2 regions of the Mesorhizobium sp. DxT genome follow, and region 2 is predicted to be linked to the other one. Evidence: predicted binding sites of a transcription regulator. Region 2 holds the regulator's gene; the other holds the start of a gene.
The links. The regulator LexA, encoded in region 2, represses DNA repair genes until DNA is damaged. The targets are predictions, from matches to a motif close to TGTTCNNNNTGTGTTCNG.
Positions count from the first base shown of each region.

Region 1: the regulator LexA is predicted to act here: its motif matches at 2,358-2,375, upstream of ACVJNE_RS14605 (ATP-dependent helicase).

Region 1 covers NZ_JBZFLJ010000007.1:112,405-116,453, forward strand. The annotation lists gene ACVJNE_RS14605 (ATP-dependent helicase) at 1-2,320, opposite strand, end outside; gene ACVJNE_RS14610 (glyoxalase superfamily protein) at 2,577-3,128, shown strand; gene ACVJNE_RS14615 (hypothetical protein) at 3,170-3,400, opposite strand; gene ACVJNE_RS14620 (thioesterase family protein) at 3,571-4,049, opposite strand, start outside.
Region 2 covers NZ_JBZFLJ010000005.1:52,586-56,634, forward strand. The annotation lists gene trpC (indole-3-glycerol phosphate synthase TrpC) at 1-30, shown strand, start outside; gene moaC (cyclic pyranopterin monophosphate synthase MoaC) at 35-517, shown strand; gene ACVJNE_RS11055 (molybdopterin molybdotransferase MoeA) at 519-1,730, shown strand; gene lexA (transcriptional repressor LexA) at 2,053-2,769, shown strand; gene ACVJNE_RS11065 (ComEC/Rec2 family competence protein) at 3,429-4,049, opposite strand, start outside.

The DNA.
Region 1 (4,049 bases), on a different contig from region 2:
TTGCGTAGGTGTTGGAGAAGGAGCCGCTCTGGCCGACATTGTCGAAGCGCGACGCGCCGTAGGGGTTTTGTCGCCCCGCCTGCCGCTCACCGAAGCTGCCCGTGCCGTAGCCGCCATAAGACGAGCCGGTCTCGGCCACCTCGACATGGGCTTCCGGCAATTCGTCTAGGAATCGCGATGGGATGGTCGACTGCCAAAGGCCGTGAATGCGCCTGTTGGAGGTGAACCAGAGGTGCAGGTTCTTCTTGGCGCGGGTCAGGCCGACATAGGCGAGGCGCCGCTCTTCCTCCAACCCCGAGCGGCCGCCTTCATCCAGCGCGCGCTGGTGCGGAAACAGGCCTTCCTCCCAGCCCGGCAGGAACACCGTGTCGAATTCGAGCCCCTTGGCTGAATGCAGCGTCATGATATTGACGGCATCCATCTCCTCGTTCTGCTCGGAATCCATGACCAGGGCGACATGCTCCAGGAAACCGCGCAGCGATTCATATTCCTCCATGGAGCGGATCAGCTCCTTGAGGTTTTCGAGCCGGCCCGGCGCTTCAGCCGAGCGGTCGTTCTTCCACATTTCCGTGTAGCCGGACTCTTCGAGGATGGTTTCGGCGAGTTCGGTATGCGGTGTGTTGTCGAGCAGGCCCTGCCAGCGCGCGAAGTTGGCCGCGACCTCGCGGAGCGCCGCGCGCGGCTTGGGCTTCATCTCGTCGCTTTCGGCGAGCTTGGTGGCGGCCTCCAGCATCGGCACGCGCAAGGCCCGGGAGGTGTCGTGAACCTGGCGGATGGCGGCTTCGCCCAGCCCCCGCTTGGGTACGTTGACGATGCGCTCGAAGGCGAGGTCGTCGGCACCCTGGGCCACGACGCGGAAATAGGCCATCGCGTCGCGGATTTCCTGCCGTTCGTAGAAGCGCGGACCGCCGATGACGCGGTAGTTCAGGCCCAGCGTGACGAAGCGGTCCTCGAATTCGCGCATCTGGAAGGAGGCGCGGACCAGGATCGCCATGTCGTTGAGCTTATGTTGCCGGCGCTGAAGCGCCTCGATTTCCTCGCCGACCGCGCGGGCTTCTTCTTCCGAATCCCAAGCCGCGTGAACCATTACCTTGGCGTCGTCGGCATCGGCCTTTTCGGTGAACAGCGTCTTGCCCAGCCGCCCTTCGTTATGCGCGATCAGGTGGGAGGCCGCGCCGAGGATATGCGCGGTGGAGCGGTAGTTGCGTTCAAGCCGGATGACGGCCGCGCCCGGAAAGTCCTTTTCGAAGCGCAGGATGTTGTCGACCTCGGCGCCGCGCCAGCCGTAGATCGACTGATCGTCGTCGCCTACACAACAGATATTGATCTGTTGGGTCGGTCTGTTCTCGCTCACGGGCCGCTCCGCGCCTGACGGCGCTGGCCCTCCGCGGGGGCCTTGCATCGGCTCGGACGGACGGTCATCCTTGCGGCCTTCGGCCGGCACGGCAGCACCGCGTTTTGTCTCAGGCCTCTGGGCGAGCAGCCGCAGCCACATATACTGGGCGGTGTTGGTGTCCTGATACTCGTCGACCAGGATGTATTTGAACTTGGCGTGATATTCGCGCAGCACGTCGGGGTGCTGGCGGAAGATGCGGATCGGGTGGCACAGCAGGTCGCCGAAATCGCAGGCGTTCAGCGTGTGGAGCCGGTCCTGGTAAGCTCTGTAAAGCTCGCGGCCCTTGCCATTTGCGAAGGCTCGGGCGTCGCCTTCTGCGATCTCCTCGGGGCCGAGGCCCTTGTTCTTCCAGCCGTCGATCATCTGCGCGAACTGGCGCGCCGGCCAGCGCTTGTCGTCCAGCCCCTCGGCCTGGATCAACTGCTTGATTAGGCGAATGACATCATCGGTGTCGAGGATCGTGAAGTCCGAGCGCAGCCCTGCCAGTTCGGCATGACGGCGCAGAAGCTTGACGCCGATGGAGTGGAACGTACCCAGCCACGGCATGCCTTCCACCGCTTCACCGACCAGCGCGCCGATGCGCTGCTTCATCTCGCGCGCGGCCTTGTTGGTAAAGGTGACGGCGAGGATCTGGCTCGGCCAGGCGCGGCCGGTGGCGAGGATATGCGCGATGCGGGTGGTGAGCACGCGGGTCTTGCCGGTGCCGGCACCTGCCAGCACGAGGACCGGGCCTTCCGTGGTCTCGACCGCAAGACGCTGCTCTGGGTTCAGCCCGGTCAGATAGTCGGGCGCGCGATGGGCCGAGCGCGCGGCCATGGCACGCGCGGCGATGCCGCCGCCGGCAGGTGGCGCGGCAGCCTGACCCTTCGAGCGCGGCGCATCGTCCTCGTCGAAGAAAGGAATATCGTCGGGAAATCCGGACATCTCACGGGAATGTAGTGATTCGGGGGCGAAAGACCAGCGTTCCCGTAACGTTCATGCAAGATGAGGCTTTCGAACCCTTGGCGGGAATGCCGGGTCGCGCTATCGTTGTCGCGGGCTGGAGATGGCCCGCAGTCCGCGCCCGCAAGGGTCTGGCGAACATCTCTAAAAACCTTCCAATCCGGTTTTCCATCCGGCGAAGGCATCGGCAATGCGGACACTGATGAAGCCAATCGCCGGCTGAAAAGGACCGGAAATCATGCGCACCTACCGCGATGCCAAGGCCATGGCGAAAGCCATGCGCGAGGCGCTTGCCGAGCGGAAGCTGGATATACAGCACAGCGAGGCACTGGAAATCGTGGCCCGTCAGTTCGGGCTCGATACGTGGAATATTCTATCTGCCAAAATTGCCGAAGGCGAAGGGACGGCGACAAAGCCGGATGCGATCGCCTACGAACAGGCAATTCCGATCGTGCGTATCTTCGACGTGACCAAGGCGCACGAGTTCTATCTCGACTTCCTCGGCTTCTCGGTGGACTGGGAACACCGGTTCGGGGAGAATTTTCCGCTCTACACGCAGGTATCGCGCGGCGATCTGAAGCTGCATCTTTCGGAACATGCCGGCGATGCCACGCCTGGCGGCAACATGGTCATCTACATGGAGGGCATTCGCGCCTTCCATGCCGAACTCCTCGCCAAGGACTACCGCTACATGCGGCCGGGGCTCGAGAAGCAGGAGTGGGGCCTCGAGGTTACGGTCATCGACCCATTCAACAACCGCATGCGGTTCATTGAACGTCAGGCAGGCTGACGGGAAATCCACATTGGCGGGTGCCGGCTGTCCGGCGCCCGTCAGTATGCGGTGTCGGGCTCGTCCCGCCTGGCGCGCAGATGGCGGGCCTCCATCAGAATGCGACGCGCATAGATGACGTCGATGGGGATCGGCTGGCGCAGTCGCCGGATGTCTTGGAGTTCTTGCTCCACCAATCTCTGGGCGCGCCGCAGATCGTGATCGGTGTAGGCTTCATCCAGCGCCACCGCGCAAGCAAAGTGGGCCACGTCGCCGGTGATGCCGTCGTGCATGATTTCTCTTCTCCGACCATTCCCCGTCGGACTCGCGCCGTTGTGAGTCGCCCCTGCCTCCGATTGTGGAAGTGTCCGGCGCACGATCAAGGCGGGTGAGGGGATGAAGCTGTGCAAAGGCCGTCAGGGTTAATCGTTGCCTAACGGCGTCTCGGCGTGTTCCGGTGGCGTCAGCCGGCCTTGCGGCGGATGCCGATCGAGCGGCCCGCGCGCTCCGGGACCGGCAGGTTCGCATGTGCGGCTCGCATCGCCTCGATGTTGGCAAGAACATCTGGCGGGAAGGGGCAGACTTTGGGGCCGCTCATGTCGATATGCAGCGTAAGCACTTCCGATGTCGCGGCGAGCCAACCGTCGGCGTGATGCAGTTCCTGGAAAACGTGAAAGCGCTTCTCGTCGTGGTCGAGCATCTGGAAGGTGGAGGTGACCTTGTCGCCGAGGTGCAGTTCGCGGACGTAGCAGACGTGGATCTCTGCGGTGTAGGTTGTCAGTCGCCGCTCGCCTGCATATTTCGGCCCCATGCCCAGCAGTTCGAAGGCTTCGTCGGCGCAACGGTCGAACAGGACGTTGTAGTAGGCCATGTTCATGTGGCCGTTATAATCGATCCAGTCCTTCTCGACCTCGAGAACGCGCGAGACGAAAGGGGCGGGAC
Region 2 (4,049 bases):
GGGCTCAGCTCGCAACGGCTCGCAGGCTGACGCCGTGAGCCGCCTTACGCATCTCGGTGCATCCGGCGAGGCCAACATGGTCGATGTCGGCGGCAAGCAAGAGACGCAGCGCACTGCGATCGCGCAAGGCGCGGTGAAGATGCAGCCCGCGACGCTGGCCACGATCCTCGCCGGCGATGCCAAGAAGGGGGACGTGCTCGGCACGGCCCGCATTGCCGGCATCATGGCAGCCAAGCGGACGCACGAGCTGATTCCGCTCTGCCACCCGCTCCTGCTCACCAAGGTTTCGGTCGAGATCGAGCCCGACGAGAACCTGCCCGGTCTGCGCGTCACGGCGCTCGCCCGCGTTACCGGCAAGACCGGCGTTGAAATGGAAGCGCTGACGGCGGCTTCCGTCGCCTGCCTGACGATCTACGACATGGCCAAGGCAGCCGACCGTGCCATGATAATTTCCGACATCCGTGTGGTGGAAAAGTCCGGCGGCAAGTCCGGCGATTACCGGCTGCAGGACGTCTGACATGGCTGGCCTGCTGCCGGTTGACGAAGCGCTGCGCCGGCTGCTCGACGATGTGACGGCCCTGCCTCACGAAGATATCACGATTGGTGAGGCCGCGGGGCGTGTTCTGGCCGCTGCAGTCGAGGCACGGCGGACGCAGCCTCCCTTCCCCGCTTCGGCGATGGATGGTTATGCCGTGCGCGCGGCGGACACCACCGACCCGTCCACTGCTTTGAAGGTTATCGGTCAATCGATAGCCGGCAAGCGCTTCGATGGCGCGGTCGGCGCCGGCCAGGCCGTACGCATCTTCACAGGCGCGCCTGTCCCCGAAGGCGCGGATGCGGTTCTGCTTCAGGAAGATGCCGAGCCGGACGAAGACGGGCGAACCGTCCGCGCCAGAGAAGCGGTCACCCCTGGCCGTCACGTAAGGGCTGCCGGGCTCGATTTCCGGGCCGGCGACGTCCTTTTGGCCAAAGGCCGGGTGCTCGACGCGGCAGCGCTGTCGCTCGCAGCAGCCGGCAACCACCCGCTCCTGTCTGTAGTGCGCGCACCGCTGGTGGCGATCCTGGCGACGGGCAGCGAGCTGCTGCCGCCCGGTTCGGAACCCGGGCCCGACCAGATCATCGCATCGAACGGCTACGGGGTCGCGGCGCTGGCGCGCGACGCACGTGCTCGGGTGCTCGACCTGGGCATCGCACCTGACGATCGCGGTATGCTTGCCGCGCGCGTCCGTGACGCACTCTCGGCCGGTGCTGATGTCATCGTGACGCTCGGGGGCGCCTCAGTCGGCGACCACGACCTCGTCCGCGAGGTGCTTACTGGCGAAGGCATGGCGCTCGACTTCTGGAAGATCGCCATGCGCCCCGGCAAGCCGCTGATGTTCGGCAGGCTGGGAGAAACCCGCGTTCTTGGCTTGCCGGGAAATCCGGTTTCAAGCCTTGTCTGCGCGCATCTGTTCCTGAAACCGCTGCTCGCGAACCTTGGCGGCCGCCCACATGTTGCCGACATGAGGGAAGCCGTCCTTGGCGAAGCCATGAAGGCCAATGATCACCGGCAGGATTATGTCCGCGCGGCAGCGACGCATGAGGACGGGCGCCTCGTTGCAAGGCCGTTCGCCGTGCAGGATTCCTCGATGCTGACGACACTGGCGCACGCCAACGCGCTCATCATCCGCGAACCGAACGTGGCCGCTTCGGAGGCTGGAGATGTCTGCCGCGTGCTGATGCTGCGCTGAGCGAGCGGCTTTCTAGTCGCGTTCAACGAGACGAAGATCGTGGCCGGTCGCCGCAATGTGACCCATCCGGTCGGTTCTGGACTGGATGTCCTTCAACCGCTCGATTGCAGCAGCAAGCTCCTTGTCGGAGCGGCGCAGATGTAGATCGCGCCCAGCCTGGCTTCAAACCAGCCGCTCGAGCTCTACAGTCATTTTTTCCCGCGCCACTGTCTCGGAGCCTCCTACGCATTCACGATAATTTAAGCCGTTGCGGAACACAACTGGAACAGATAGTGTTTGTTCTGGTTTTGTTTATGGACTGATTCCCAAAAGGGGCAACAGAATGCTGACGCGCAAGCAACACGAACTGCTTCTCTTCATCCATGAAAGGCTGAAAGAAACTGGCATTCCCCCTTCCTTCGACGAGATGAAGGAGGCGCTCGACCTCGCTTCCAAGTCCGGTATCCACCGCCTGATTACTGCGCTCGAGGAGCGCGGCTTCATTCGACGCCTGCCCAACAGGGCACGTGCGCTGGAAGTGCTGCGGCTGCCAGACTCGATCGCGCCGGGGCTCAATGCGGCCAAAAAGTTCTCGCCCAGCGTCATTCAAGGCAGCCTTGGCCGGGCGCCGGAACCCTCGCGCATCCAGTCTGCCAGCAATGACGATGATGCCGGTGCGGCCGTTGCCATTCCGGTGATGGGCCGGATTGCCGCCGGCGTGCCGATCGAGGCGATCCAGCACAAGACGCACTCGATCAGCGTTCCGCCGGAAATGCTTTCGGGCGGCGAGCACTACGCGCTCGAGGTCAAGGGTGACTCGATGATCGAGGCGGGCATCTTCGACGGCGACACCGTCATCATCCGCGACGGCCAGACCGCCAATCCCGGCGACATCGTGGTGGCTCTCGTCGACGATGAGGAAGCAACCCTCAAGCGGTTCCGCCGCAAGGGCGCCTCGATCGCGCTGGAGGCTGCCAACCCCGCCTACGAAACCCGCATCTTCGGCCCTGATCGCGTGAAGGTACAAGGTAGGCTCGTCGGGCTCATCCGGCGTTATTGATCGGCCATTAGACAAGGTCATGCTCGACTGAGGATGAGCATGAGCATGAGGGGTGGATTGATCGAATCCAACCTATTGGGCTCGATGCACGTCAAGGAATAGCCCGTCGGGCAGCAGGATTCCCGAGCGATGCAGACCCTCCCTCATGCTGGGGGTGCGAGCCCCCGGGTCTTGCCTTCGGCGAGCCCGAGGACAGGCTCCGCGAGCCTCGAAGGACGCACCGATCAGTGCTTTCGCTGCAAAGGCATCGCGGCAGCCGGCTGGCTGTTACTCACCTTGCGATTTCTGCCAGGGTGGAAGTCCCCTCGCCTCACGCGAATACTGCCGGTGCGCGTGCCAGGGCCGATAGGGTTCGCGGATCGCGAAACGAATGTTTGGGTAAAAAGCCGGTCTCGCGGAAGTGCGATTCCTGACACCGGCGTCTGTGCCACTGCTTGCTTCGGTTCCGCGTGTTTCGCCGGCGATGTCTTTCTCGAAAACGATCTCGGCGCTCCCGCGGCGGGCCAAATCGCGCTTGGTGATGACGGTGACGCTGCTGCCGCGACAGGGACTGTTCGCCGTTGCGTCGTCGATGACGATGAGGCTCGCATAAGAACACGCAGTCGAAGCCGTTCGTTCGCCGTCGGCGTGAACGACTATGCCGCCGCCGCCATGGCGCGCTACGCAAAGCCCTTCCCGGCACTGGAATGGCAACGCACCCTGATCATCGGCCGGGGTGGCCGAGGCGGCCCGGCGTCACCTTCCACAGGCCGTGCAACATCGCCCGCATTCGCAGCCCGCTGCCAGTTCTGGAAGGTGAAGGTGCTTGGTCGTTGGCGGTTTACGGCGAGTCTGCCGTCACCGAGATCGACCGCAACAAGCCGCGCGTCCTCGGAGACGTAGACGTGAGGCAGCTGGCGTGTCGCGATCAGCAACGCGCCGGCGACGAGCATCGGAAGTGCTGCCCAGCGTAGTGCGCTGCCGGCCATGGTCATGATCGCCAATGCCGCTGTCAGTACAAGCACCGCCGAAAGCGGGATCGCCCCGGTGGCATCGAATGCCGATCGCTCCGCGAGCCACAGGGCTATCGAATTCATCGCGGATATGCCCATCCCCATCGCGTACAACGCCGGCCCTTCCAGGCCGAAGGGCATCAACAGGCATGCGAAAACCGCTGCCGGCATGACGATGGCGGAAACGAATGGCATGGCCGCAAGGTTGGCGACGAGGCCGAGCGGCGAGACCTGCTGGAAATGCCATGCTGTGAAAAGCGCCGTCGCGAGACCGGCAACGACTGACGT